3 regions of the Kitasatospora herbaricolor genome follow, and region 3 is predicted to be linked to each of the others. Evidence: riboswitches for the same ligand, from Rfam matches in the RefSeq annotation. Region 3 holds a riboswitch; each other region holds the start of a gene.

What was found. A riboswitch is a leader RNA that binds a small molecule or an ion and turns the genes downstream of it on or off. The one in region 3 is predicted to bind S-adenosylmethionine.
Positions count from the first base shown of each region.
Region 1: linked by a shared signal. The riboswitch ahead of J2S46_RS11970 (aminotransferase class V-fold PLP-dependent enzyme) and the one ahead of J2S46_RS30285 (helix-turn-helix transcriptional regulator) in region 3 are both predicted to bind S-adenosylmethionine.
Region 2: linked by a shared signal. The riboswitch ahead of thrC (threonine synthase) and the one ahead of J2S46_RS30285 (helix-turn-helix transcriptional regulator) in region 3 are both predicted to bind S-adenosylmethionine.

Region 1 is NZ_JAUSVA010000002.1:2,659,740-2,669,444, forward strand. Features, by position in the region: gene J2S46_RS11945 (C40 family peptidase) at 453-1,487, opposite strand; gene J2S46_RS11950 (NYN domain-containing protein) at 1,854-3,392, opposite strand; gene J2S46_RS11955 (hypothetical protein) at 3,584-3,841, opposite strand; gene J2S46_RS11960 (rhomboid family intramembrane serine protease) at 4,045-4,860, shown strand; gene J2S46_RS11965 (Lrp/AsnC family transcriptional regulator) at 4,967-5,248, shown strand; gene J2S46_RS11970 (aminotransferase class V-fold PLP-dependent enzyme) at 5,314-6,693, opposite strand; SAM riboswitch class IV at 6,744-6,861, opposite strand; gene trpD (anthranilate phosphoribosyltransferase) at 6,998-8,074, opposite strand; gene J2S46_RS11980 (response regulator) at 8,373-8,798, opposite strand; gene ctaE (aa3-type cytochrome oxidase subunit III) at 9,237-9,705, shown strand, end outside.
Region 2 is NZ_JAUSVA010000002.1:5,187,394-5,197,098, forward strand. Features, by position in the region: gene J2S46_RS23065 (DUF3263 domain-containing protein) at 1-130, shown strand, start outside; gene otsB (trehalose-phosphatase) at 232-1,098, shown strand; gene J2S46_RS23075 (alpha,alpha-trehalose-phosphate synthase (UDP-forming)) at 1,082-2,551, opposite strand; gene J2S46_RS23080 (glucosyl-3-phosphoglycerate synthase) at 2,590-3,621, opposite strand; SAM riboswitch class I at 3,801-3,934, shown strand; gene thrC (threonine synthase) at 3,952-5,253, shown strand; gene J2S46_RS23090 (MoaD/ThiS family protein) at 5,285-5,563, shown strand; gene J2S46_RS23095 (cold-shock protein) at 6,177-6,380, shown strand; gene groL (chaperonin GroEL) at 6,789-8,411, shown strand; gene J2S46_RS23105 (DUF8819 family protein) at 8,572-8,928, shown strand; gene J2S46_RS23110 (HD domain-containing protein) at 8,998-9,633, opposite strand.
Region 3 is NZ_JAUSVA010000002.1:6,916,111-6,925,815, reverse strand. Features, by position in the region: gene J2S46_RS30290 (type I polyketide synthase) at 1-1,241, opposite strand, end outside; gene J2S46_RS30285 (helix-turn-helix transcriptional regulator) at 1,410-4,511, opposite strand; SAM riboswitch class IV at 4,796-4,908, opposite strand; gene J2S46_RS30280 (glycosyltransferase family 2 protein) at 5,299-6,987, shown strand; gene J2S46_RS30275 (acyltransferase family protein) at 7,003-9,705, shown strand, end outside.

The DNA of each region.
Region 1 (9,705 bases), 4.3 Mb from region 3:
GGTGATCGACTGTGCGGTGGTTCGAGGCACGACCCTAGTAACGAAACCGTGATCCGTTCAAATCGTTGTAGGAAAAAAGTTGGAACTCCACCCAAGTTCGATTGTGATTGTGACCAGATGTGATCGTCCGTCCACCCTGGGCTGATGGTTTTTCATCATGTGGTCGCCAGAGGCCCTCGGGGGGCGTGTCCCAGATCACAGGAGGATTTCGGGGCGCCCGGGCATGTCGGAGATGGCGAACAATCAACAAATGTCCGAAATGGGCCCGTTGTCGCTACCCCGGCAGGTTCTCACCCGCCCCCGGGTTCCCTCCGGCACCGCCCGCCCCGGCGGTCCGACGCTCGCCGCGCCCGGACGCGTCAGGCGCACCCCGCTCCCGGGGTCCGGGCCGGCCGGCCCGGACGGCGAGGGGGCCGGGCGCGAACCGCGCCCGGCCCGCGCCTCGCGGTGCGTCAGACCCGGCGGATCGTGTTGATCGGCATGGCGTCGGCCTTCATCACCTTGACCACGTCGCCGGTGTGCGGCGCGTGCACCACCAGCCCGTTGCCGATGTACATCCCGACGTGGTGGCGGTCCGAGCCGTAGACGACCAGGTCGCCCGGCTGGGCCTCGGCCAGCGAGGGCACCCGCACGCCGACGTTGCCCTGGGACTGCGAGGTGCGCGGCAGCGAGACACCGGCCTGGCCGTACGCCCACACCATCAGGCCCGAGCAGTCGAAGGTGCTCGGCCCGGTGGCGCCCCAGACGTAGGGGGCGCCCTGCTTGCTCATCGCCTTGGCCACGGCGACACCGGCGTAGCCGGCGGCCTGCGGCAGAGTGCCGAGGTCGACGCGGACGGAGTCGCGCGAGGCGCGGCCGTCGCCCTGGACCACCGAGGCGCGGTCGGCGGCGCTGAGCGTGTTCAGCAGCGCCTGCGCCTCCTTCAGCTTCTGGTTGACGTCCGCCTTGGCCTGGTTCAGGTCCTTGGTGGTCTCGTCCAGCGAGGACAGGATGGCCGCGGCCTCAATCTTCTGCTGGTCGAGGCGGCGCTGCTGGTCCTGCAGGCCCTTGAGCGCCTCGGCCTGGCTGGAGGTCGCCTGCTGGACGCTGGTCGCCTGCTGGAGGTAGCCGGACGGGTCCGAGGCGAGCATCAGCTGGACGGACGGGTCGATGCCGCCGGTGCGGTACTGCTCGCCCGCCACCTCGGCCAGGCCCGCCTGAAGGTGGGTCATCTGGTCCTGGCCCCGGGCCACCTGGTCCTGGAGCTGGTCGGCCTGCTTGCGGAGCTGGTCGGCCCGCTCCTTGGCGCCGTTGTAGCGCTCGGCGGCCTGTTCCTGCTCCTCGTTGAGCTTGTCGATCTGCGCCTTCACGTCCTCCTTCTTGGAGGGCGTGGTGGGCGCGGCGTGCGCGCTCATCTGGGCGGACAGGGCGACCGCGGTCGCGGCGGCAGCGGTGAGCACGGTCACCCGCGCGCGGCTCGGCTGCTTCGGACGGCGGTGGGAGGCCAAGGACCGGCTCCTTCTTCCTGCGGGCTCACCCGAACGAGTGAGTATCCGGAAAATAGGTTTGACGCCAGACCCTAGTGAAGATCAGCGCATTCCGCCACTCCCGCCGGGCCACCAACGTGGAGCCTCGGCCGGAAATTCACCTGATCCACACACTCCCGCCGTCCAGGCCCTGACCAGCTGTCAAGGCAGGCCGACCCACACCCGGCGCGCGGGCCGGCCCGCGCGCCGCCCGGAGCCCTCCGCGCTGCCCCGGTCGCGCCTGCCGCACTGATCGCGGACAGCGCGGGAGGGCGGCAGGCGGCAGGCGGCAGGCGGCAAGCGGCAAGCGGCAGGGCAGCAGGGCAGCAGGGCAGCAGGCCGGCCGGCTCAGGCCCGGCCCAGCCGGTTGAGCAGCAGGACCGACGCCACGGGGCGCGCGCCGGCGTTGCGCACGCCGTCCGCGACCTCCTTGTCGGTGGAGACCACCACCACCGGCCGCCCCTGCGGCTCGGCCCGCACCAGCCGGCGGATCAGCTCGTCCGCCGTCTCCCCCGTCCGGCTGAAGCGCACCCGGACCCCGCGCGGCGGCGCCATGATCACCGGGACGTCGAGGTCCTGGCCGTCGAAGACGCAGGTGACCTCCGCCTGGGTGCGCTGGGCGAGCATCGCCAGCCCCCCGAGCAGCCGGATCCGCTGCTGCTCCAGCGGCAACGAGGGATAGCCGGTCTTGGTGACGTTGTAGCCGTCCACCACCAGATGGACCTGCGGGATCGCCAGCAGCTGGTCCAGCAGCGCCGGATCGTCCTCGGCGAGCGCCCGGCGGGCCACGTCGTGCGGCGAGGCGGAGGCCGGCTCCACCGCCTCCACCAGGTCGGCCGGATGGATCCGGGCGACCGGCAGCGCCAGCTCCCGCTGCAACCCCTGCGCCGACTGCAGGACGGTGTCGAGCAGCAGCCGCAGCCGCATGTCCTCCACACTGCGCCCCTCGCGGGCCGAGCGCCGGCCGTGCTCGACCGCCGTCTCCAGCTCGGAGATCCGGTGCTTCAGCCGCCGGGCCTCGCCGTCGGCGGCGCTGCGCTCGGCGGTCGACGCGGCGCGCAGCGCCTCCAGCTCGGCGGCCAGCTTGCGGGTCTCGGCCTGCGCCCGCCGGGTGTCGCTCTCCAGCGAGCGCACCTTCTTGCGCAGCGACTCCGCCTCCTTGCGCACGCTCTCCGACTCGGCGCGCTGGCGCTCCAGGTCGTTGCGGGCGGCGGCCCGCAGCTCGGCCAGCTCCGCCTGCAGCTTCTCGGCCAGCCGGGCCGACTCGGCGGCCGCGCCCTCGGCGCCGGCCCGCTCGGCGAGCTCCCCGGCCTGCTCGACCAGCCGGGCCCAGCCGTGCGGGCGCAGCAGGTAGGCGGCGGTGGCGACGTCCATCGGGTCGGCGGCGCCGGGCACGGTGCCGGCCTCCAGCGCCTTCACCAGGTCGGGCTGGCCCAGCCGCAACCGGTCCGCTATCCGCACCCGGAACGCGGGCTCCGACTCCAGCGCGGCGGCCAGCGCGGTGGCCGCGTACTTGGCCCGCCGGGCCGGCGTGAACTTGGCGTACTGGCGCAGCGAGAGCGGCAGTTCGGCGACCGGCAGGCCGCCCAGGGCGTCGGCCGCGATCCCGACCACCCGGCGGCGGACGCCCTCGGGCAGCGGGCGGTCGAGCTGCTCGCCCGTCCGCTCGTCGGCGTCGCCCTCGCCGGCGGGCGTTCCGTCCTCGGCCCGCCCGGCACCGGCGTCCGGGGCGCTGTCCCCGTCCGTGGTCTCAGCACCGGCCGGGACGGCCTCGACCGCGTCCGGGGGCCGGGCGTCCACAGCGGGCTGCTGCCCCTGCGGTCCGGCGGGCTCCCTCGCTGCGTCCACCACGTCCTCGGCTCCGATCCTGTTCTGCGGAGTGCTCACGGCCGGCTGCCGCTGCCCTGAAACTCACCGCTCTCTGCAATTGTCCCTGTACGGTGCCCCACCCCGCGCCACGCCACACTCCCGCGGCTGAGGGGTGCACGGCCCGCCGGGGCCCGGGTGCGGGGCCCGGGGCCGGCGGTGGGCGGGGCGGCGGCGGGCCCGGGGCCGGGTGACCGGCCCCGGCCTCCCGGTCAGGCCTGGTCGGCTGCCTCGGCCTCGGCGCCCGGACGGTCCACCAGCTCGACCTGGTCCACCGCGTTGCACCAGCGGCAGCGCACCGACTCGACGGTCTCGGCCAGCACCTCGGTCTCCTCGACCTTGGAGTCGCCCGCCAGGTCGAAGTGCAGGTACTCGACCACCTTCGCGGTGCGGGTCACGTCGAAGCGGGTCAGGTTGCCGCACAGCGTGCAGCGCCAGCGGGTCTCAGCGGTCAGGGCGGGGACGGTCATCGGGGGGTCCTCTCGGCGGTTCCCTGGTCTGGGCGGGAGGCGCTCCCCCCGGGGCCCGGCGTCGGCGGCGGGAGGCGGGGAATGCCCGCCCCAAGCCTATTGCCTGGGCCGTCTTCGCCCGCCACCGGTCCGGAGCGGCCCCGGTCACCCACTCGCAGTACAGCGCGGTGTCACCGCCGCGCCCGCGAGGAATGCTCCCCGGCATGGCGATCCCGGTCCTCGACCACACCGGCGCGCGGGACGGGCGTGCGGCCGTCCCCGCGCCGGTGGTCACCTACGCCCTGATCGCCCTCAACACCCTGGTGTTCCTGCTCGGCCCGGCGGCGGGCCTCAACCCGGTCTACGGCACCGGGCAGGCCCGGGTCTGCGCCGAGCAGCGCTTCGAACAGCGCTGGGGGGCGGTGCCGGCCGAGCTGCTGGAGCACCGCCCGCTGGCGGCCGGGCGGATCGTCCAGCCGCCGGGCTGCGAGGTGGGGCCAACCCCGGGCAAGTCACCGGCGCTGTCGGTGCTCAGCTCGCTGTTCCTGCACGCCGGCTGGCTGCACCTGCTCGGCAACATGCTCTTCCTCTACGTCTTCGGTGCCGGCGTGGAGGAGCGCCTCGGGCGGGTCCGCTTCCTGGTCTTCTACCTGGCGGTGGGCACCCTCGCCACCTACGGCTACGCGCTGGCTCAGGCGCACTCGGCGGGCTCGGACCGGGTCCTGATCGGTGCCTCGGGGGCGATCGCGGCGGTGCTCGGCGGCTACCTGCGGCTGTACCCGAAGGCCCGGGTGACCACGCTGGTGCCGCTCCTGCTCTTCCTGCCGCTGCGCTTCCCCGCCTGGCTGGTGCTGGGCCTCTGGTTCGCGCTGCAGTGGTGGTCGGTGCGGTCCACCGGCCTGGACGGCGGCGGGCAGCCGCCGGGCCCGGGCAGCGTGGCGTACCTGGTGCACGTGATCGGCTTCAGCGCCGGCTTCCTCCTCACCTGGGCCGCCCGTGCGCACGCGCCCCGGCGCCCCGGCCCGCACCGGGCCGGCTGAGCCGACGGCCGCCGGGCCCGGGGCGGTGCCCGCCGGCCCGCGCGGGCGGACTGACGCCGGGCGGGGCGGCGGCTACGCTGGCCGCACCCCACAAAGGAGCAGCAGAGTGATCACCGCCATCGTCCTGATCAAGACCAGCGTCGACCGCATCCCGGAGATCGCCGAGGCGATCACGGCCATCGAGGGTGTCAGCGAGGTCTACTCGGTGACCGGCGGCTACGACCTGGTGGCGATGGTCCGGGTCCGCCGGCACGACGACCTGGCCGACGTGATCCCGGGTCAGCTCAACAAGGTGCCGGGCGTGGAGCACACCGAGACCCAGATCGCCTTCCGCACCTACTCCCAGCACGACCTCGAAGCCGCCTTCGCCCTCGGCCTGGGCGAGTAGCGGGGAGACGCGGCGCTGCCGGGAGCGGCCGGGCTCCCCGGCCGCTCCCGGCAGCGGTCCCGGGCTCAGCCCGCCCGGCGGGTGTCGGCGACGCAACGGCCGCCCTCGCTGCGGTAGCTCCAGGCGGCGCCGTCGGTGACCAGCTCGCGGACGGCGGTCAGGAACCGGTCCAGGTGCTCGTCCGGGGTGCCGGCGCCGAAGCTGACCCGGATCGCGTTCAGGCTGCGCTCGCCGGGCAGCGAGGCCTCCGGCGCGCCGCACTCGGACGGCGGGGCCTCCTCGCCGCCGAGCAGGGTGCGGACCAGCGGGTGGGCGCAGAACAGGCCGTCGCGCACACCGATGCCGTACTCGGCGGAGAGCGCCGCCGAGAAGTGCGAGCTGTTCCAGCCCTGGACGACGAAGGAGACCACGCCCACCCGGGCGACGTCGGTGAGCAGCGGGGTGTCCCCGAACAGGCTGAGCACCTTGACCTCGGGGATCTCGGCCAGGCCGGCCTTGAGGCGGGCGATCAGCTGCTGCTCGCGGGCCTCCAGCGCGTCGAAGCCGGCCTCGCTCAGCGCCCGGCAGGCGGCGGCGATGGCGTAGGCGCCGATCACGTTCGGGGAGCCGGCCTCGTGGCGGGCCGGGCCGGAGTTCCACTCGACGGCGACCGAGCCGTCCACCTCGCGGGCCACGGTGCGGGTGGCGCCGCCACCGGCCAGGTACGGCTCGGCGGCGTCCAGCCAGTCACGACGGCCGGCCAGCACGCCCGAGCCGAACGGCGCGTACAGCTTGTGGCCGGAGAAGGCGACCCAGTCCACGTCCAGCTCGCGGACCGAGACCCGGTGGTGCGGGGCGAGCTGGGCGGCGTCCAGGACGACCCGGGCGCCGTGGCGGTGGGCGGTGCGGGTGAGTTCGGCGACCGGCCACAGCTCGCCGGTGACGTTGGAGGCGCCGGTGACGCAGAACAGCTTCGGGCCCTCGCCCGCGCCGGCCAGCGCCTCGTCCAGCGCGGCGACCGCCTCGGCGTGCGAGCGCGGGGCCCGCAGGTAGGAGACGGCGACCCCCTCGCGGCGCCAGGGCAGCAGCGAGGCGTGGTGCTCGGTCTCGAAGACGAAGACCCGGGTGCCGGCGGGCAGGGCGCCCGCCAGCAGGTTCAGCGAGTCGGTGGTGGCGCGGGTGAAGACCACCTGGTCGCCCTCGCGCAGGTCGAGGAACTCCCCGACGGTGCGGCGGCTCTGCTCGAACAGGTCGGTGGACAGCTGCGAGAGGTAGCCGGCGCCGCGGTGCACGCTGCCGTAGTAGGGGGCGTAGGCGGCGACGTCGTCCCAGACCCGCTGGAGCGCTGGGGAGCTGGCGGCGTAGTCCAGGGCGGCGTAGGCGACCTTCTCGCCGTTGACCAGCGGGACCTGGACGTCGTGGCCGAGGACGGCGAGCGGGGCGCAGAGATCGGTGGTCACAGACATGGGAGTGCACTCCTCTGAGGTCAGGACCCCGGGAGTGCGAGTACGCCGGTGGTCCGCGCTTGCCACGCGGACGGACTGCCGCGTGACCCGGTCCTCACCCAGGGCACCCCGCCACGGACGGAGGGTTGCCGGACAGCAAGCTGGGGCTTGTCGCTGTCACTCATGACCTGGCGAAAACATTAGGTGGCGCCCGCCTGATGGTCAAACAGGAGTCCGGCATGTGGACGGGCGGCGGCCTCCGGCCGGCACGGCGAAGGCCCGCGGAGCGTCGCTCCGCGGGCCTCGGACGCCTCGGCGCCGGCGGTCAGCGCCGGCTGCTGGCCTCGGCCCAGTGCTTCAGCAGGGCCTGCGCCGCGCCCGAGTCGACGGCCTCGGCGGCCCGCGCCATCCCGGCCGCCAGCTGCTCGGCCAGCGGTGCCCCGGTCAGGTCGAGCGCCACCAGGGCGGCCGCGGTGTTCAGCAGCACGGCGTCCCGGACGGGCCCGCGCTCCCCCGCCAGCAGCCGGCGCGCGACGTCCGCGTTGTAGGCGGCGTCCGCCCCGCGCAGCGCCTCGATGCCGACCGGCTCGATGCCGACCTCGCGCGGGTCGAAGGAGGTCTCGGTGACCACACCGCCCTGCACGATCCAGACCCGGGAGGTGGTGGAGATGGTCAGCTCGTCCAGGCCGTCGTCGCCGCGGAACACCAGCGCGGTCGAGCCGCGGCGGGCCAGTACGCCGGCGATCAGCCCGGCCAGCCGGGTGTCGAAGCAGCCGACCGCGTGGGCGGTCACCCGGGCCGGGTTGGTGAGCGGGCCGAGGATGTTGAAGGCCGTCGGTACGCCGAGCTCGGCCCGGGCGGTCGCGGCGTGCCGCATCGCCGGGTGGAACTTCGCCGCGAAACAGAAGGTCAGGCCGACCTCCTCGGCGATGTCGGCCACCCGCGCGGCCCTCAGGTCGAGGCTGATGCCGAGCTTCTCCAGCACGTCCGAGGAGCCGCTCGCCGAGGAGGCGGCGCGGTTGCCGTGCTTGACCACCTTGGCACCTGCGGCGGCCGCGACGATCGCCGACATGGTGGAGATGTTGACGGTCTTGGCGCGGTCGCCGCCGGTGCCCACGATGTCGACGGCCGGGCCGGGGATGTGCAGCGGCTCGGCGTGCGCGTACATCGCGTCGACCAGGCCGGTGATCTCGTCGACCGTCTCGCCCTTGGCCCGCAGCGCCACCATGAAGCCGGCCACCTGCGCGGGGCTGGCCTCGCCGCTCATGATCTGGTCCATCGCCCAGGCGGTGTCGTCCTGGGTGAGGTCCTCGCCCCTCAGCAGTGCGGACAGGAGATCCGGCCAGACGCGGACCACCTGCACGGGGTCGTTGCCGCCGTTCGCAGGGTGCGCGTTCACCATGGCTGACTCCAGCTCTCGTCAGTGTCGCCGGAAGGGCTCCGGGAACCAGGAGGCCAGCCTATCCAGCGGCGCGGCAGGGCAGCCCACGCCCGCGCCCCTCTTCTCTAGTACTGAGACAGCGGTGCCGCAGCGGCAGTACCCACGGACGTGCCGCAGGAGCGGCGCCGGGCCGTCGCCCGCGGCGGGAGCGCCGGGCCGGGCCGGCGGGGGCGGACGCCAGGGCGCCCGGCGCCCCCGTACGGCGGCGGGCGCCGACCGTACGGGGGCGCCGGGCGCGGGGCGCACCGGGCCCGGTCCGTCAGTGGGTGGCCGGGGTCCGGCCCGCGATCCGGTTGCGGAGCAGGGTGGCGGCGGCCTCGGCCAGCGCCACCGGGTCCACCGGGTGGGAGATGGCGGCGTCCGCCCGGCTCCAGGCGGCCAGCCAGGAGTCCTGCGGCCGGCCGATCAGCACCAGCACCGGCGGGCAGCCGTAGATCTCGTCCTTGAGCTGGCGGCCCAGGCCCAGCCCGCCGGCCGGGACGGCCTCGCCGTCCAGGACGCAGAGGTCCACGCCGCCCTTCTCCAGGGCGCGGAGCACGGCGGGCGTGGTCGCGCATTCCAGGTAGTCGAGTTCGGGAAGGTCCGCGGCCGGGCGCCGGCCGAGGGCCGTCCGCACCTGCTCGCGGGTGTTGCGGTCATCGCTGTAGACGAGGACGGTGAGCGTCTCGTCGGTCGTGTGCGCCATGGGGCCCTGCTCCCTCAGATGTGATCCGGACCACGTCCACCTGCTCCGGATGCTACTCCCGATCACCCGCCGTGGAGCCCCTCCCGCGCGATCCGGCCCGCAGTGATCGGCGGGCGGACCGGACGGCGCCGGTTCCAAGGCGCCGCGCTGAACCGTCACCCGCCCGGGGGCACCGCGTCACCCTGACGCACGAAGACCACCCGTACGGCGGACCCGCTAGCCGACCCGGTGGGCCGCGGGGCCCCCGACACGCAGGGCAAAGGAGTGCTCGGGGCCCTCCGGAGGGCGCCGGGGGGCCCGAACAACCGTCAGAAAACGGACATAGCCGCGCCGACCGCCCCGCCGGACCCGCTCTCGGACCTCAACGGGGCATATCGCACGCACCGGACACTCCGAGGGAGACCCCCCGGCGTGAAGACGGAATAAGGGACCGACATAATGTCCGTCGTGGCGACAGCAACAGCAGTAGAAACCGGGCACGCGCACGGATCGGTCAACCGGCCGAACATGGTCAGCGTCGGAACGATCGTCTGGCTGAGTTCCGAGTTGATGTTCTTCGCGGCCCTCTTCGCGATGTACTTCACTCTCCGCTCCGTGAAGGGGGCGGAGTTCTGGAGCGAGAAGGCGCACGCGCTCAACGTGCCCTTCTCCTCCGTCAACACCACGATCCTGGTGCTCTCCTCGCTGACCTGCCAGCTCGGCGTCTTCGCCGCCGAGCGCGGTGACGTGAAGAAGCTCCGCTCGTGGTTCGTCATCACCTTCGTGATGGGCGCGATCTTCATCGGCGGCCAGATCTTCGAGTACACCGAGCTGGTCAAGAAGGACGGCCTGTCGCTGTCCTCCGACCCGTACGGCACGGTGTTCTACCTGACCACCGGCTTCCACGGTATGCACGTGACGGGCGGTC
Region 2 (9,705 bases), 1.7 Mb from region 3:
GGGCCTGTCGAGCACCCGCTACTACCAGCTGCTGAACGCCCTGCTCGACCGTCCGGAGGCGCTCGCCCGGGACCCGCTGCTGGTCAACCGGCTGCGCCGGATCCGCGAACGCAAGCGCGAGGCCCGCTGACGCAGGCGTGCGGCCCGCCGCCGACCGCCCCCGGCGGCCCGCCGGGGGAGCGCCCGCGCGCTGCGCGGTGTGCCGCGCGGGGCCCTGGGTAGGGTCGGAGCATGGCCATCACCGAGTTGCCGGAGCCGGTTACCGCTGCTGGACGCGAAGGGCTGGCGGCGCTGCTCGCCGACCCCGGCGGGGCCGTCGCGGCCTTCGACTTCGACGGGACGCTGGCGCCGATCGTCCCCGACCCGGCCGCGGCCCGGGCCCACCCCCGCGCCGCCGCCGCCCTGGCCGCCCTGGCGCCGCTGGTGGGCTCGGTGGTGGTCGTGACCGGCCGGCCGGCCGCGCTGGCGGTGGAGTACGGCGGCCTCGCGCGGGTGCCCGGGCTGGTCGTGCTCGGCCAGTACGGCGTGGAGCGCTGGGAGGCCGCCAGCGGCGAGGTGCGGGCGCCCGCGCCGCACCCGGGCGTGGCGGAGGTCCGCGCGCTGCTGCCGGGCCGGCTGGCGGAGCTGGGTGCCGGCGCCGGCACCTGGGTGGAGGACAAGGGCCGGGCGCTGGCCGTGCACACCCGCCGGGCGGACGCCCCGGAGGAGGTCCTGGAGCTGCTCCGGGAGCCGATGGCCGCGCTGGCCGCCGAGCACGGGCTGATGGTGGAGCCCGGGCGCCTCGTCCTGGAGCTGCGCCCGCCGGGCGTCGACAAGGGCGCGGCGCTCGGCGGCTTCCTGCGGGAGCGGGCCGCCCGCGGCGTCCTGTACGCGGGGGACGACCTGGGTGACCTGGCGGCCTTCGCGGCGGTGGAGAAGGGCCGTACCGAGGGCGTGCCGGGGCTGCTGGTCTGCAGCGGGGCGGTGGGCGACGCCCCCGTGCGCGACCTCGCCGACCGGGCGGACCTGGTGGTCCCCGGCCCGGCCGGCGTGGTGGGGCTGGTGGAGGCGCTGGTGCGGCGGCTGACGGACGGCCCGGAGGTCAGCCCAGCGCGGTGAGCTGGTCGAGGAACCACTGCTGCGGCGGCAGCGCGGTGGCCGCCGCGGCCAGCCGCTTGGTGCGCTCGGTGCGCTCGGCGGTGGGCATGGTGAGGGCGCTGTGCAGGGCCTCGGCGGTGGCGATCACGTCGTACGGGTTGACGGTGACGGCGTCCTCGCCGAGTTCGGCGAAGGCGCCGGCCTCCCGGGAGAGCACCAGAGCGCAGCCCGCGTCGGACACCACCGGCACCTCCTTGGCGACCAGGTTCATGCCGTCCCGGATCGGGTTGACCAGCGCCACGTCGGCCAGCCGGTAGGCCGCCAGGGACCGCGGGAAGTCGTCGTTGACGTGCAGGATCAGCGGCTGCCAGTCCTCGGTGCCGAACTCCTCGTTGATCTCGCCGGCGATCCGCTCCACCGAGGCCGTGTACGCGCGGTACTCGGCCAGGTCGGTCCGCGAGGGGTAGGCGAAGGCGACGTGGACGACCCGGTCCAGCCACTCGGGGCGGGTGCGCAGCAGGTGCCGGTAGGCCAGCAGCCCGCGGACGATGTTCTTGCTCAGCTCGGTGCGGTCCACCCGGACGATCGTGCGGCGCCCGCCCACGGCCGCCCGCAGGGCGGCCAGCCGCTCCTCGACGTCGGCCCGGTGCGAGCGCTCCCGCAGGAAGTCGGCGTCGGCGCCCAGCGCGTGCACGCCCAGCGCCGTGGTGCGGCCCGCGTGCGTGACGGTGAGCGCCTCGCGGTCGACCTCGGCGCCGAGCACGTCCGCGCAGCAGTCCGCGAAGGCGAGCGCCCAGCGGCGGGTCAGGAAGCCGGCCCGGTCGGCGCCCAGGATGCCGGTCAGCACCGCCTCGGCGACGTCGTCCGGCAGCATCCGGTAGTAGTCCGGCGGGGCCCAGGGGGTGTGCGAGAAGTGGCCGATCCGCAGGTCCGGACGGCGGGCCCGGAGCAGCGCGGGCACCAGCGACAGGTGGTAGTCCTGCACCAGCACGGCGGCGTCCGGGGCGGCCTCGGCGGCGAGCGCGTCGGCGAAGGCGGCGTTGTAGGCCTCGTAGGCCTGCCACTCGGTGCGGAAGCCCGCGTCGAAGGCGGGCTCGGTCGGGGTGGCGTACAGCAGGTGGTGGACGAACCACAGGGTGGAGTTGGCGACCCCGTTGTAGGCCCGGGCGAAGGTCTCCGGGTCGATGTCCAGCATCCGGACGGCCTGCCCGCCGACCTCGTGCCCGGCGCGGTCCAGCCGGCCGTCGGGGGCCTGCCGGGCCGCCTCCCGGTCGGCCTCGCCGAGCGCCGCGCAGACCCAGACCGCCGAGGGGTCGTCGATGGCGGAGAGCCCGGAGACCAGGCCGCCGCCGCCCCGGCGCAGGGCCAGGGTGCCGTCCTCCTGGCGGTTGAAGGACACCGGACCACGGTTGGAGGCCACCAGGACGGGGGCGCTGCCGGTCGGACTCGAACGTGCCGTCGTGAGATCGCCCATGATGGGAACCTTGCCGTGGTCCGGCACCGCCAAACTTCCTAGTACCCGCTGTGACGGCTCACATACTCCGGGACGGTGTGCATCGGCGGGCGCTCCAGCGCGCCGACCGGGTGGCTGTGCGCGGTGAAGCCCGTGCCGGTGCGGGTGAACTGGGTCAGCAGCGGGTGCACCAGGTCGGCGGAGGCCTTGAGCCGGTGGGTGCGGTCCAGCCGTTCCAGGGCGGTGCGGTAGATGGTCGCGGCCATCCGGCCGAGCGCCTGGCTGTCCTGGTGGCGGTGGTGGCGCACGCCCACGTCCACCTGGGCGAGCGCGTCCAGGCCGGCCGCCTCCAGGGCGTCCACCAGCAGCCCGAGCTCCACGCCGTAGCCGGTGGGGAACGGCAGCCGCTCCAGCAACGAGCGGCGGGCCGCGTACTCGCCGCCCAGCGGCTGGACGAAACCGGCGAGTTCCGGCCAGTGCAGGTTGAGCAGCGGGCGGGCGACCAGTTCGGTGACCCGGCCGCCGCCGACCGGGTCGATGGTGGCGTCCCCGCCCTCGCCGGCTCCCGGCAGCTCGTACGGCCGGTCGTACATCGCCTTGACCAGCTGGATGCCAGGGTCGGTCAGCAGCGGGCCGACGATGCCCGAGACGAAGGCCGGGTCGAACTCGCGCAGATCGGCGTCCACGAAGCAGACGATCTCGCCGGAGGTGGCCAGCAGCGAGCGCCAGAGCACCTCGCCCTTGCCGGGCTCGGCCGGCAGCCGGGGCAGTATCGCGTCCCGGTGCACGACCCGGGCGCCGGCCTCGGCGGCCGCCTCGGCGGTGCGGTCCGCGGAGCCGGAGTCGACCACCACCAGTTCGTCGACCAGCGGCAGACGCTCCATCAGCTCCCGGCGGATCACCGAGACGATGGCCCCGACGGTCGACTCCTCGTCCAGGGCGGGCAGCACCACGCTGATCGTCCCGGCCCGGCCGGCCGCCTCCTTGGCGGCGAGCAGGCTGTGCACCGGTCGGTCGGCCGCGCTCCAGGACCGGCGGCGCAGCCAGGACGCCACCTCCGGGAGAAGCGCGGGGGGCAGCTCGGCAGGCACGGCACACTCCTTGCTGGGGCGCCTCGGCGGCGCGGGTCGGGTGGGGCGGTCCGCTCGCTCGGGCATCTCGCGTGGCGGACGGACCGCTTGGCGGTTGACGCCTTCGGATACAGTCTTCGTACAGCGCTTAGACCTTCGCACGCCGGGGTCGCCCGCTGAGCAGGACCACAACTTCACAGAGCTCATCCAGAGGGACTGAGGGAACGGCCCGTCGACGTCCCGGCAACCTTCTCGCACGGCGGCTTCGGCGGCCCTGGCGGGACAGGTGCCAATTCCGTCCTGTGGCGCGCCCGCGTCATGGGGAAGATGAGGAGAGAGGCCTCCGCCATCATGGCTATCACCGCGAACACCGCCCCCGGCGCCGCAGACGTGACCGATTCCGTCGACCTCGGCCCCGCCACCGCACTCTCCTGTCGCGAGTGCGGCACCCGCTTCCCGCTCGGCCCGAGCTTCGCGTGCCTGGAGTGCTTCGGCCCGCTGGAGATCGCGTACGACTTCGGCTCGGCCGGCGCGGACGAGCTGCGCAAGCGGATCGAGGCCGGCCCGGCGTCGATCTGGCGCTACGCGCCGCTGCTGCCCGTCCCCGCCGACGTCGCCTCCAAGCCCAACCTGAACCCGGGCTGGACCCCGCTGGTGAAGGCCGACAACCTGGGCCGCGAGCTGGGCTTCACCGCCCAGCTGCACGTCAAGGACGACTCGGGCAACCCGACCCACTCCTTCAAGGACCGCGTGGTGGCCTGCGCCATCGAGGCGGCCCGCGCGTTCGGCTTCACCACCCTCTCCTGCTCCTCGACCGGCAACCTGGCCGGCGCGGTGGGCGCGGCGGCGGCCCGGGCCGGTTTCAAGTCCTGCGTGTTCATCCCGCACGACCTGGAGCAGGGCAAGGTCGTCATGGCCGGGGTGTACGGCGGCGAGCTGGTCGGCATCGAGGGCAACTACGACGACGTGAACCGCTTCTGCTCGGAGCTGATCGGCGACCCGGCCGGCGAGGGCTGGGGGTTCGTCAACGTCAACCTGCGGCCGTACTACGGCGAGGGCTCCAAGACCCTGGCGTACGAGATCTGCGAGCAGCTGGGCTGGCGCCTGCCGGAGCAGATCGTGATCCCGATCGCCTCGGGCTCCCAGCTCACCAAGATCGACAAGGGCCTGCAGGAACTGATCAAGCTCGGCCTGGTCGAGGACCGGCCGTACAAGATCTTCGGCGCCCAGGCGGAGGGCTGCTCCCCGGTCTCCGCCGCCTTCAAGGCCGGCCGGGACGTGATCCGCCCGGTCAAGCCGGACACCATCGCCAAGTCGCTGGCCATCGGCAACCCGGCGGACGGCCCGTACGTGCTGGACATCGCCCGCCGCACCGGCGGCGCCGTCGAGGACGTCACGGACGCCGAGGTGGTCGAGGCGATCAAGCTGCTGGCCCGCACCGAGGGCATCTTCGCGGAGACCGCCGGCGGGGTGACCATCGGCGTGCTGAAGAAGCTCGTCGAGACCGGTCAGCTGGACCCGTCGAAGGAGACCGTGGCGATCAACACCGGCGACGGCCTCAAGACCCTGGACGCGGTGGCCGATGCCGGTCTGACCGCGACCATCCGCCCGACCCTGGAGTCCTTCCGGTCGGCCGGCCTCGCGTCCGCCTGATCCCCCCCACCCCGCTAGGAGAGCGACCGCCATGAGCGCCAACGTCCGCATCCCGACCATCCTGCGCACCTACACCGGCGGCGCCGCCGAGGTGGCCGCCGAGGGCGCGACCCTCGCCGAGGTCATCGCCGACCTGGAGAAGAACCACGCCGGCATCGCCGCCCGGGTGCTCGACGACACGGGCAAGCTGCGCCGTTTCGTCAACATCTACGTGAACGACGACGACGTGCGCTTCGCCGAGGGCCTGGCGACCGAGATCAAGGACGGCGCCAGCGTCTCGATCATCCCCGCGGTGGCCGGCGGCTGCTGACCCCGACCGGCCGCGCGCCGGACCCGCCCGGGACGCCCGGGTGAGGCCCCGCACCCCCGAGCCGCCTTCACGTCCGGAATGCGATTCTCCGGTCGTGGAGGCGGCTCGCCGCACAGGGGTGGGAATTCGGCCGCCCGTGGCGGAGTAAAGTGTCCGACAGCCGATGACCGGGCCCCCTCCCCCGCCGGCGGATCTCCGCCCCCGTGGGCGTCCCGTACGACCCTGCCGGTCCGGTCGCTGAGACCGGCGCTTGTGTCGTGCCTGTGAAACATGTCAGGCAGGTGTCAGAATTCCTGCTGCGATTTGCGCAATTCGTCCGGTATGCCCGGCATGAAATGCCGAATTTCTCCGCATCCATCCTGAATCGCTCCCCCGCGGGCGCCGTGAATTCCCGGCAGCTGGGCCTGTTGCAGAGGGCGTTGATACGGATACATTCAGCCGCGGTCGACGCATTCACCCGCCCAACGGGCCACCCTCCGGTGGTCCAGGACGGGCAACTGCGGCGTGCACGGCTGCGCTCAGGGGGGGTTCCCCGGGCCGGCCTCGAAACCAGACCCGGGCCCGCGACCTGCGGGATCCGTGAAGGGCCAGCACAGCACTAGGGGAGTTCGGAATGGCTCAGGGCACCGTCAAGTGGTTCAACGCGGAGAAGGGCTACGGCTTCATCGCGGTCGACGGTGGTGCGGACGTGTTCGTCCACTACAGCGCGATCCAGATGGACGGCTACCGCACCCTCGAGGAGGGCCAGCGGGTCGAGTTCGAGATCTCCCAGGGACAGAAGGGCCCGCAGGCGGACATGGTCCGCGCGGCGGTCTGACCTTTCCGGACCCCGGAGCCTCGGCTCGGCCCACGGGCTGGTGATCCGCTTCGACCGACGGGCCCGTACGACTCACGTCGTACGGGCCCGTCGGCATGTCCGGGCCTGGTTCGGTCCTGTCCGGTCCGGGCGGGGCGATGGTGCGTACCGGAGCCGTCGGTGCCGGCCCGGCCGCGGGGGAGTGCTGCGGGAGGGGGGACGCGACCGGCCGGATCCTCGATGGGGCTTGCACTCGCCATGCCGGAGTGCTAATCATTGGCGTTAGCACTCACAGCTTGAGAGTGACAACGGACCGGGTCGGTGAGGCCCCCGGGAGCGGTAGGGGAAAGGACCCCCGCACACCAGGGCCGTCCGTCGCGGGCACCTTCCGGTCCGAGCATTCACCGCCGTCTCGGAGGACCACTTCACATGGCAAAGATCATCGCGTTTGACGAGGAAGCTCGCCGCGGCCTTGAGCGCGGGATGAACCAGCTTGCCGACGCTGTCAAGGTGACGCTCGGCCCCAAGGGCCGCAACGTCGTCCTTGAGAAGAAGTGGGGCGCCCCCACGATCACCAACGACGGTGTCTCCATCGCCAAGGAGATCGAGCTCGAGGACCCCTACGAGAAGATCGGTGCCGAGCTCGTCAAGGAGGTCGCCAAGAAGACGGACGACGTCGCGGGCGACGGCACCACCACCGCCACCGTCCTGGCCCAGGCCCTGGTCAAGGAAGGCCTGCGCAACGTTGCCGCCGGTGCCAACCCGATGGCCCTGAAGCGCGGTATCGAGAAGGCCGTCAAGGCCGTCTCCGACCAGCTGCTCGCCCAGGCCAAGGACGTGGAGACCAAGGAGCAGATCGCCTCCACCGCCTCCATCTCCGCCGCCGACACCCAGATCGGCGAGCTCATCGCCGAGGCGATGGACAAGGTCGGCAAGGAAGGCGTCATCACCGTCGAGGAGAGCAACACCTTCGGCCTTGAGCTCGAGCTCACCGAGGGCATGCGCTTCGACAAGGGCTACATCTCGGCGTACTTCGCCACCGACCTGGAGCGGATGGAGGCCTCGTTCGAGGACCCCTACATCCTGATCGCCAACTCCAAGATCGGCTCGGTCAAGGACCTCCTCCCGCTGCTGGAGAAGGTCATGCAGAGCGGCAAGCCGCTGGTCATCATCGCCGAGGACGTCGAGGGCGAGGCCCTGTCGACCCTGGTCGTGAACAAGATCCGTGGCACCTTCAAGTCCGTCGCCGTCAAGGCTCCGGGCTTCGGTGACCGCCGCAAGGCCATGCTCGGCGACATCGCCATCCTCACCGGTGGCACCGTCATCTCCGAGGAGGTCGGCCTCAAGCTGGAGAACGCCGGCGTCGACCTGCTGGGCACCGCCCGCAAGGTGGTCATCACCAAGGACGAGACCACCATCGTCGACGGTGGCGGCGACAGCGACCAGGTCGCCGGCCGGGTCAACCAGATCCGCGCCGAGATCGAGAACAGCGACTCGGACTACGACCGCGAGAAGCTCCAGGAGCGCCTCGCCAAGCTGGCCGGCGGCGTGGCCGTCATCAAGGCGGGCGCGGCCACCGAGGTGGAGCTCAAGGAGCGCAAGCACCGCATCGAGGACGCCGTCCGCAACGCGAAGGCCGCCGTCGAGGAGGGCATCGTCGCCGGTGGTGGCGTCGCGCTGCTGCAGGCCGGTGTCGCCTTCGACAAGCTGGAGCTGGAGGGCGACGAGGCCACCGGTGCCAACATCGTCCGCGTGGCGCTGGAGGCCCCGATCAAGCAGATCGCGGTCAACGCCGGCCTTGAGGGCGGTGTCGTGGTGGAGAAGGTGCGCAACCTCCCCGCCGGTCACGGCCTGAACGCCGCCACCAACGAGTACGTCGACCTCATCGCCGCGGGCATCATCGACCCGGCGAAGGTCACCCGCTCGGCGCTGCAGAACGCCGCCTCCATCGCGGCGCTCTTCCTCACCACCGAGGCCGTCATCGCCGACAAGCCCGAGAAGGCCGGTGCCCCCGCGGGCGGCGGCATGCCGGGTGGCGACATGGACTTCTGATCCTTCCGAGGGTCGGTCGGTTCTGATCGCGAGGGCGGTCCCCTTCGGGGGGCCGCCCTCGCGGCGTTCCCCCGTGCGGTCGCCGCGCCCGCCGCCGGCCGCCCGCCGCCCGGTTCCGGCGGGCGGCCGGGCGGGTGGGCCGGTACGGGACAATGGACGGATGTCCAGCCCTGAAATCGAAGCAGCCCTGCACAGCGCGAGGGCGCTGATCCTCGCCGACCTCAGCGCCCGGGACGTGGCGGACGCCGCCGTGGTCTCGCTGGTCGAGGACGCCGTCACCCACCGCCGGTGGTGGCTGGAGCAGTGGCCGGACGGCACCGGGTACGTGCTCGGGCTGGTGGCCCAGGACGTCCAGGACGCGCTGCTGGAGGCGTACGGCCGCTGGCCGCTCTGCCCGACCTGCGCGCTGGACGGCGACCCGCACGCGCTGAGCGTGGAGCCCGAGCTGGGGCCCGACCCGCACTGGGTCTGCGGCAAGGAGGCCACCGTGGTCGCGCCGGTCGGGCAGCTCGGCTGACCCCGGCGGGACGCTCTCCGGCGAAAGCCTCCCCGGCCGGGCCTGCCCGCCCCTGCCGTGCCCGGCCGCTCAGGCCTCCAGCCGTCCGAGTTCCGCCGCCAGGTTGGCCCGGGCGGCCGCGTCGAAGCGTTCCAGGGCGGCCGCGGTCCGGTAGAGCGCCGGCAGCGCGAGCAGCCCGCGCAGGACTGCCGCGCGCCCGGCCCGGAAGTCCTCGTCCGGCACGAAGGCGTACTCCTCCCGGACGGCGGCCGCGTAGGCGGCGTACGCCTCGGGCGCCCCGCCGAGGACGGCCAGGTCGGCGTCGCAGAGCACCTCGCCGTCCCGGTCGCCCGGCTCGGGGCGGTGGGTGACGGTGAGCCGGACCAGCCGGGCCACCTCGGCCACCTGCCGCTCCGGCAGCCCGGCCTCGGCGAGTGCCCGGACGGCGAGGGCCGCGCTGCGCTCCTCGTTCTCGGAGCGGTCCGGCTTGTAGACCGCGTCGTGGAACCAGGCCGCCAGCCGGACGGTGTCCGGGTCGTCGGCGTGCCCGGCGAGGTCGTCGACGCGGTCGAGCACGGCCCGCAGGTGCTCGGTGGTGTGGTACCTGCGCTGCGGCTCGGCCCAGCGCCGCAGCAGCTCGCGCCCGTAGGGCTCGGGGTCGACGCTCGCGCCGCAGCGGCGCAGCAGGGCGGACCAGCGGTCGGGGAGGGCTTCGGGCGACGGCATGGGGACATTGTGGCGCGCCGGCCGGCCGCGCCGTCGGGCGCCCCGGAGGTCCGCGCCGGGGCCCCGGCGGCC
Region 3 (9,705 bases):
CTGACACCCGCGATCAGCGGCGCCTGCTCGTCCGGCCACGGGCCCGACTCGGTCCGCACCCGCAGGGCCAGCTCGTCGAAGGGGATCGCCGGGTTGGGCGTGGCGAAGTTGAGGCTGGCCGGCAGCCTGCGGTGACGCACGCTCAGCACCGTCTTGAGCAGGCCGACGATGCCGGACGCGCCCTCCAGGTGGCCGACGTTGGTCTTGGCCGAGCCGACCAGCAGCGGCCGGCCGGGCTCGCGGCCCGCGCCGAGGGCGGCGCCGAGCGCGGCGGCCTCGACCGGGTCGCCGACCTGGGTGCCGGTGCCGTGCAGCTCGACGTACTGGACCTGGTGGCCGGCCACCCCGGCCCGCTCGACGGCGGCCCGGACGACCGCCTCCTGGGTGGGCGCGCCGGGCACGGTCAGCCCGTCGGTGGCGCCGTCGCTGTTGACCGCGCTGCCCAGCAGCACGGCCTGGACGTCGTCGCCGTCGGCCAGGGCGCGGGCCAGCGGCTTCAGCACCAGCAGCACCCCGCCCTCACCGCGGGCGTAGCCGTTGGCACGGGCGTCGAAGGTGAAGCAGCGGTCGTCGGGCGAGAGCGCGCCGAAGCGGTCGACGGTCAGCGTGCTGTCGGGCGCCAGGTTGAGGTTCACCCCGGCGACCAGCGCCAGTTCGGACTCACCGCTGCGCAGGCTCTCCAGCGCCAGGTGCACGGCCACCAGCGAGGAGGACTGGGCCGAGTCGACGGTCAGGCTCGGCCCGCGCAGGTCCAGCGCGTAGGAGACCCGGTTGGCGATGATGCCCCGGTTCAGGCCGGTCAGGGTGTGCCGGGTGACCGCCTCGGGGGCCTGCGCCACCAGGGTGGCGTAGTCGCTCGCGATCGAGCCGACGAACACCCCGGCGGGACGGCCGGCCAGGCTGCGGGGCAGGACGCCCGCGTCCTCCAGCGCCTCCCAGGCCAGTTCGAGGACGAGCCGCTGCTGGGGGTCGGCGGCGGCGGCCTCTGCCGGCGAGATGCCGAAGAACTCGGGGTCGAAGGTGCCGACCTCGTCGAGGAAACCGCCGGCGCGGGCCGGCTCGCCCTCGGCGAAGCGACCGGGCGGGAAATCACCGACCGCGCCGGCGCCCTCCTCCAGCAGTCGCCAGAAGGCCTGGGTGTCGGGCGCTCCGGGCAGGCGGCACGCCGATCCGATGACGGCGGTCGCTGTCGCGAGCACGGTTCCCGGCAAGGACGGGTGCAACTGTTCCTGGCGCGCCATCGTGAGCTTCCACCTCTGAGAAAGGGTTCTTCCGGCGCTCCTCAGTCTGGTGATCAGTGCCCTTGCCGCTAACCCCTAGCGGGCCCCTGCGGGACCCCTAGCCATGGCTAGGGGTCCCGCAGGGGCCCGCTCCCCGCCCCGCTCCCGGGGCGTCCCGCGACCGGTCGGCTACCCGGCCAGCTCGCCGCCGAGGTAGGGAGAGTAGCGGAGATCGACGCGCCGGCGGACCCCGAGCTTGCGGTAGACCCGGGTGAGGTGCTGCTCCACCGTGCTGACGGTGATGTACAGCTTGCGGGCGATCTCGCGGTTGGTCAGGCCGTGGGCGGCCAGCCCGGCGACCCGGCGTTCGGCGTCGCTGAGCCGGTCGGCTCCCTCCTCCGGCACACCGGCGGCCCGGACGGCGCCCCGGTCGACGGCCCGCTCGGCCGGCCGGTCCGCCGGTTCGGCCGGCAGCGACCGCGGACCGCCCGGGCGGGCGCTCTGCAGCCCGCCGGGCCTGGCCCGGCGCTCCGCCGACCTGGCCAGGCCGAGCTCCCCCTGGACCCGGTGGGTGGCGCTCAGTTCGCCCAGCGCGGCGGCGAGCTGGGCGCCGTCCCCGGCGTCCTCCAGCGCGGAGACGGCCCGCTCCAGCAGGCCCGTCCGCTCGGCCGGCTCCCCGGCCGCCGCCCTGGCCCGCAGCGCCATGCCCCGGACCCTCGAATACCCGGCCGGCCCGAGCGCGGCCAGCTGCCGGTCGGCCAGCGCGAGCGCCGACCGCCGTCGCCCGAGGGCCAGTTCGGCCCGGGCGGCGCCGATCCGCCAGGGCACCAGGCCGGGCAGGTGGTCGATGTCCCAGCGGGCCATCAGCTCGCCGCAGGCCCGGAAGTCGGCCAGCGCCTCCTCGGGCCGGCCGACGGCCAGCAGGTGACCGCCGCGGGCGTAGAGGTAGTGCAGGCCGGCCGGGGTCTGGAAGGTCTCGGCCGGGACGGCGAGCGCCAGGTAGCGCGCGGCGTCCTCGTGCCGGCCGAGGGCGGTGCGCACCGAGATCATCGTGGACAGCGGGTAGCCGACCGCGACCCCCCAGCCCTCGGGGCGGATCCGGGCGAAGGCCGCCCGGGCCGCCTCCTCTGCGGTCCGCAGGTCGCCCTGGCGCAGCGCGACCTCGGCCCGCAGCGCCGAGAACAGCGCGTGCCAGGTCGAACTGCAGTTGGCGGCGGCGGTGCGGGCCGCGATCGGCTCGCACCAGCGGGCCGCACGGTCCGCCCGGTCCGCGTAGACCAGCACGGTCAGCGCGGAGGTGAGCGACTCCACCGAGCCGCCGCCGAGCCGGCCGTCCCGCAGGATCCGCTCGGCCTTGAGCACCGACTCCTCCGTCGGCAGCCCGGCCAGCAGCCCGCCCAGGACGGCCAGACCGTCCGCCGCCGCGCCGGCGGACGGCCCGGGGACCGGCTGCGGGAACAGCGACCGGAACCAGTACCCGAGCCAGGAGCGCAGCTCACGCAGGCCGGCCAGCTCGGCGCCGGCCGGCTGAGCGGCCTGGAAGCGCTCCAGGGCGGCCGTGCCCTCCGCGACCCGGCCGTGCCAGAACAGGTAGCGGACGGCCTTCAGCTCGCGCCGCGCCGCCGCCTCGGCGGACTCCGCCTCGGTGCCGGGCAGCCAGGGCACGCACTCGATCCGGACCGGCTCCTCGGCCTGCTGCCCGGGCGTCCAGGCCGGGCCGGCCGCCCACGGCAGCACCACCGGGGCCGGGGCCGGGTGCGTACCGGCCGGGCCGGGGGCCGCGCCGTCGGCGGCGGGGACGGGCACCGGACCGAAGCCGGAGGGCGACGGCGGCACCGGGTGGAGGGCCGCCGGCTGGAGGGCCGGGCCGGCGACGGCCGGCCGCGGCGGTCGCTGCGGCGGGACGGACGACATCCAGCCCTGCGTCCAACCGGCCTGCCCGCCCGGGCCGTCCACGGCGGCCGGCCCCTCCGGGCCGCCGATCGCGTCGATCCCGACCGCTCCGCCGATCGCGTCCGCGGCGCCTTGGCCGGCCGGCAGGCCGGCGCCGCCGAAGCCGCCCGGACCGCCCGGGTCGCAGTCGCTGAGCATCTCCTCCAGGGTCCCGCCGAGACCGGCGCTCCCGGTGGCCGGCGCCGCCCACGGGGCGCGGACGTGGCCCTCGGCCGAGCGCAGCTGCTCGGCGACCCGGGCCGCGGACGCGCCGGAGGCCCGCAACAGCTGGGCGGCCCGGTGGTGCAGCGCCGCCAGCTCCTCCGGCTTCATCGCGGCCAGCAGGTCGCCGCCGCCGGTCGGGTGCCGGAACCCGCCCTCGTGGAACAGCCCGGCGGAGTGCAGCAGGTAGGAGGCCCGGGACAGCGACTGCGGCGCCAGCAGCAGCAGCTCGGCCAGCAGCTCGGGCTCGCCGGGGCGGCCGAGCACGGCGACGCCACGGGCGCAGCGCAGCGCCAGCGGGTCCATCCGGTGCAGGCAGTTCATCAGGCCCCGGCGGTAGCTCTCCCCCACCACCAGTTCCTGCCGGGCCCCGCTCGGTTCCTGGTCCTCCAGCAGGGCCTGGACGAGCAGCGGGTTGCCGCCGGTCAGCGCGTGCGTCTCGGCCGTCAGCCGCAGGGCGGCGTCCGCGCCGAAGCGCTCGTGGAGCAGCTCGGAGAGCAGTCCGGCCGGGAGCAGCCCGAGCCGGACCCGCTCGTGGTGCGGCTGGCGGGCCAGTTCGACCTCGAAGAAGGGGTTCGGCGGCGTCATCGTCTCGCGGGAGCTGAGCACGGTCAGCACCCGGGCACCCCTGGTCCGCCGGACGAGGTAGAGCAGGAACTCCAGCGACTGCACGTCGGCGTCCTGGCGGTCGTCGACGGCGAGCAGCAGCGGGGCGCGTTCGGCCAGCCGCAGGACGAGCGAGCAGAGGCCGTGCAGGGCGCGCGGGGTGAGCCGGGGGCCTGCCTCGCCGGCCGGCCCCTCGACGCCCTCCTCCAGCAGGTGCGCCACCTCGGCGTCGGCGGCGGCGTCGAGGCCGGCGCTCTGGAACAGCTGGTGGACGATCCCGAACGGGAAGTCCTTCTCCAGCGGCGAGCCGGCCGCCGACAGCACCCGGACGCCGTGGTCGGCGGCGGCCTCGGAGAAGACGTGCAGCAGTTCGGTGCGGCCCGTCCCGACCGCGCCGCAGAGGGCGACGACGCCGCCCCGGCCGCGCAGGGAACGGTCCAGGGCGTGGCGCAGCAGCCGGAACTCGTCGTCACGGCCTGTGGGTTCGGATCGGTGGACAAGACGCGCGGCACGCGCGGGGGACGTGAGCATCCGCTCTCCTGGAGCAGGGCGCACGACCGGGCCGCGCAACGCTGCGCTGCCCGTCGTACGAGAGGCCGGAAACGAGGTGCGTCACCGGCCGGCCGGAGCCCGGGGCCGTGACACGCGAACCGAACCGCGACCCCCGGTGGGGGTCCGGCCGCAGGGCCTCAACGACAGAGCGAGCTGGCACTGCGGACGAGGTCGACAGCCAACCTGGCCACCAGTCTGAGCCGAACGGCACGGCTGCCGTGCACGCGCTGCATGACCGTCTCCATCCCCCTGTGTACCCGGGGTTCCTGTGCTTGCGACATGACACCCATGTCACCCGGCTTATCCCCGGCGGCACCCCGCCACAGTGGAGGGTTGCCAGTCAGCCGGCCGGGGCCCAAAGCTGACATTCTTCGCCGGTCCGAGTGTACGAATCCCGAATCGGCCCCGTCAATCGACGTTCGGTCACACCCCGTCACGCAACAGTGGTTTGACCCGGCGGAAACACCGTCGGCGCGACATCCCCGGGCGAACCGGACACCGGCCCGCCCGGGCGTACGCCGCGGGGGCGGCGTCGGGCGCCGGAAGGCCCCCGCCGGGCGGCCCGGGGCGCGGAAGTTGGACGACTGTTCACCCGGCCGCGGCCTGCCGATCCCCCGTGCGCACCGGCCCGGCGCTGAAATGATCACTGTCCGCGCACGGCGGTGGCCGAATGCCGTCCCGCTCCGCGACCGGTGGTCCAATGGTCTATACCAATTGAGGTACGGTTCCCCCAGGATGCTGTCGGACCAGCGGCTGTGGGGGCCCTATGACTGTCCATCACCTTCCTCAACCTCCCTCCGATCAGGAGCTCTACTGGTATTTCGGACCGCAGCGCCGCTGGGTGCTGATCTGCACCTCGCTGGCCTTCGTCTTCACCGCGGCGACCATGCTCACCTTCTCGCTGCGGACCCCGGCCCTCTGGGCCTTCCTCGCGGTCCTCGTGCTCAACCTCGCCGCGCTCGCCCTGTCCTCCGTCAACAGCCTGCGCCAGCGCCGGCTCACCCGGCAGTCGCACGAGGTGCTGGTGCACGCCTGGCAGCCGGCCCGGCTGCCGGACGTCGACCTCTACCTGCCGACCTGCGGCGAGCCGCTCGACGTCCTGGAGAACGCCTACCGCGCCGTCTCGGCCGTCGACTGGCCGGACGCGCTGACCGTCTGGGTGCTGGACGACGGCGACCGCCCGGAGGTGGCCGGGCTGGCCGCCCGGTACGGCTACGAGTACGTCGTGCGGCCCGACCGCGGGCACCTCAAGAAGGCCGGCAACCTCAACCACGCGCTCACCCTGAGCACCGCGGAGTTCATCGCCATCCTGGACGCCGACTTCGCGCCCCGGCCGGACTTCCTGCGGCACCTGGTGCCCTACTTCGCCGACCCCGGCACCGGCATCGTGCAGAGCCCGCAGTGCTTCGACACCGACGAGACCATGAGCTGGATCCAGCGCGCCGCCGGCGCCGCCCAGGAGTGGTTCTTCCGCTGGATCCAGCCCTCCCGCGACGCCAGCGACGCCGCCATCTGCTGCGGCAGCAACGCCGTCTACCGGCGCGCCGCGATCGACGCGGCCGGCGGCTTCGCCCGGCTCGACCACAGCGAGGACCTGTTCACCGGACTCGCCCTGTACGAGAAGGGGTTCCGCACCCTGTACGTGCCGGTGCTGGTCGCCAAGGGCACCTCGCCGGACAACCTCGCCGCCTTCGTCAACCAGCAGTACCGCTGGGCCATGGGCAACCTGCACCTGCTCGGCACCCCCGAGCTCAAGCGGATCCGGGCACCCTGGCGGATGCGGCTCTGCTTCTACGAGGGCGTGGTCGGGTACCTGACCACGGCGGTCAACATCTTCGCGGCCCCGCTGCCGCCGCTGGTGATGATGTACCGGTACCCGGACGAGATCCGGCCCTGGCACGTCCTGCCGCTGCTGGCCCCGCTCTGGCTCTGGCACGTGCTGCTGCCCCGGATCAGCCGGACCCGCTGGCGGGTCGAGGTGATCCGCTCCAACGTCCTGATGAGCGTGGCCGCCGGCGCCGCCTTCTGGCACACCCTGCGCGGCCGCAGCGCGGCCTGGGTGCCCACCGGCGCGGGCCGCGCCAGGCCCGGAGGGCTGGCCCGCCGGGTGGTCCTGGTCGCGCTCGGCTGGCTCTGCCTCTCGATCGGCGCGGCCGCCGCCGGCCTCGCGCTGGCCGTCGCCCGCAACGGCTGGGAGCCCAACTGGGGCCTCGGGCTGTACCTCGTGGTCCAGTGCCAGATCGGGGTCCCGCTGATCCGCGACCTGGTCGCCGAACTGCGCCCCGCCGCCCCGGCCCGGGCCGCCGCGCGCCAGGCCGCCCGGGCCGGGCGCCCCAGGGGCCGCGGCATGCTGCCCCGGCGCTGGCCCGAGGCCTCGGCCGCCACCGCCACCCTCGTCCTCACCGCCCTGCTCGCCTCCGGCTGGGTCAGCCCGATGCTGCCCTGGCTGGGTTGAAAGATGGTCGCACCGATGTCCTCGACCGTGGTTCCGGAGCTCGCTCCGCAGACCCTCACGATCCCCGGCCCGCCGCCCGGCGGCGCCGGCTCCCCCGGCGCCTCCCCCGGCCGCACCGGATTCCGCCCCGACATCGAGGGCCTGCGCGCGGTGGCCGTCCTCGCGGTACTGGCCTTCCACGCCTCCGTCCCCGGCCTGGCCGGCGGATTCGTCGGCGTCGACGTCTTCTTCGTCATCTCCGGCTACCTCATCACCGGTCTGCTGGTGCGCGAGGCGGTCGGCACCGGCCGGATCCGGCTCGGGGAGTTCTTCTCCCGCCGGGCCCGCCGGCTGCTGCCCTCCGCCGCCGTGGTGCTCGCCGCGGTCGCGCTGGCCGGCGCCTGGCTCACCGTCCCGCTGCGGCGCACCGACCTGGAGTACGACGTCCTCGCCGCGGCGCTGTCGGCGGCCAACTGGCGCTTCGTCGCGCAGCAGACCGACTACCTCGCGGCGGGCCGGGAGCAGAGCCCGCTGCTGCACTTCTGGTCGCTGGCGGTGGAGGAGCAGTTCTACCTGTTCTGGGCCCCGCTGCTGGCCGTGACCGTGTTCCTGGTGGCCCGGACGGTCCGGCGCGGCCGGGCGGTCCGCGCGGCGGTGGCGCTCGTGGCCGTCCTGCTCACCGTCGGCTCCTTCGCCCTCTCCCTGCACTGGACGCACGGCTCGGTCTCGCTGGCGTACCTCGGCACACCCTCCCGGGGCTGGCAGTTCGGGGTGGGCGCGCTGCTGGCGCTGCTGCCCGCGCACCGGCTGCGCGGGCCGCGCCCGCTCCGGCTGCTGTCCGGGTGGGCCGGGGCGGCGGCGATCGGATGGTGCGTCCTGGAGTACGACGCCGGCACCCCCTACCCGGGCTACGCGGCGCTGGTGCCGACCCTCGGGGCGGCCGCGGTCATCCTGGCGGGCACCCCGGACGCCGGGGGCGCCGACCCGGTGCGCGGCGGTCCCGGGGTCGGCCGGCTGCTGTCCGCCCGGGCGCCGCGCGCCGTCGGCCGGCTCTCCTACAACCTCTACCTGTGGCACTGGCCGGTCCTGGTGCTCGCCGAGGCCCGGCTCGGCGCCCTCGGATGGCCGGCGAAGGCGGGGCTGACGCTGGCGGCCGCCCTGCCGGCCGCGGCCGCGCTGCGCTGGATCGAGCAGCCGCTGCGCCGCAACCGGACGATCGCCGAACTCCCCCGCCGGGGACTGTCGCTGGGGGTCGCCGCGGTGGTCGTCCCGGTGGTGCTGGCCCTGGTCGTCGGCACCGGGACGCTCCGGCTGCTCGGCCCGGCCGCCCCGGTCGACATGCTCGGCCTGCCGCCCGGCTCGCCCGACGGCACCTCGCTGCTGGCCCGCACCGCCGCCCCGCTGAAGCCCGGGCCCGCCGTCCCTGACCCGGCCCAGGCCCGCAAGGACTTCCCGCCGGACGGCGAGTGCGAGGTGGCCCCGGCCGTGACGGCCGGCCCGGCCTGCCTGTTCGGCCCGGCCGGCGGTCCGGACCGGATCGTCCTGCTCGGCGACTCGCACGCCGGCCAGTGGTTCTCCCCGATGCTCGCCATCGCGGCCGAACGCCACTGGGGGCTGGAGGAGTTGGTCAAGCAGGGCTGCCCGCTGGCGGACATACCGGTGGTCAACCCGCAGTTGGGACGCGAGTACCGGGAGTGCGACACCTGGCGGGCGAACAGCCTGGCCAGGCTGCAGAGCGGGCCGAAGCCCCGGCTGATCGTGATCGCCTCGCTCAACCGCTACACCGACGACCGGCGACTCCTCGCCGAGGGCTGGGAGAAGACCCTGACCCCGCTGCGCGCCCTCGGGGTGCCGATCGTCTACGTGGAGGACACCCCGGTCCCCGGCGAGGACGTCCCGGCCTGCGTCTCCGGGCACACCGCCGACCCGGCCGCCTGCGAGTTCGACCGCGCCCGTGCCCACTGGCCGGACCCGCTCGCCGAGGCGATCGCCGCCGGCCGGATGCCCGGGGTGCGGTCCGTCGAGGTGAACTCGGTGCTCTGCCCCGGGTCGGGGCGCAGCTGCCCGGCGGTGCTGGAGCGGATCCTGCTCTACCGCGACGACGCGCACCTGACCAACGTCGCCGCCGTGGTCCTCACCCCGCGGCTGGAGCGGCTGCTGGTCGGGGCCGGCCTGGTGCCGGCCCGGAACGAGCCGGGCGCCGACGGCTGGACCACACTGCTGCGGGACGACTTCGACGGCCCGGCGGGCAGCCGCCCCTCGGCCGCGAACTGGCAGTACGACCTGGGCACCTGCTACCCCGGCTGCCCGGCCGCCCAGTGGGGCACCGGCGAGGTGGAGACCATGACCGACTCCACCGCCAACGTCCGGCTGGACGGCCGGGGCGCACTGGAGATCGTGCCCACCCTGGAGGGCGGCCGGTGGAGCTCGGGGCGGATCGAGTCCCGGCGCGCCGACTTCACCGCCCCGCCCGGCGGAGTGCTGCGGATCGAGGCCTCGATCGCCCTGCCCGACGTGACCGGACCGGCCGCGGCGGGTTACTGGCCGGCCTTCTGGACCCTCGGGGCCGGGCTGCGGGAGGGTTTCACCGGCTGGCCGGCGACGGGCGAGCTGGACGTGATGGAGTCGGTGAACGGCCGCGACTCGGTGTTCGGGACGATGCACTGCGGCACCCTGGACGGCGGCCCCTGCCAGGAGCCGAAGGGGCTCGGCTCGGGCGAGTCCGCCTGCCCCGACTGC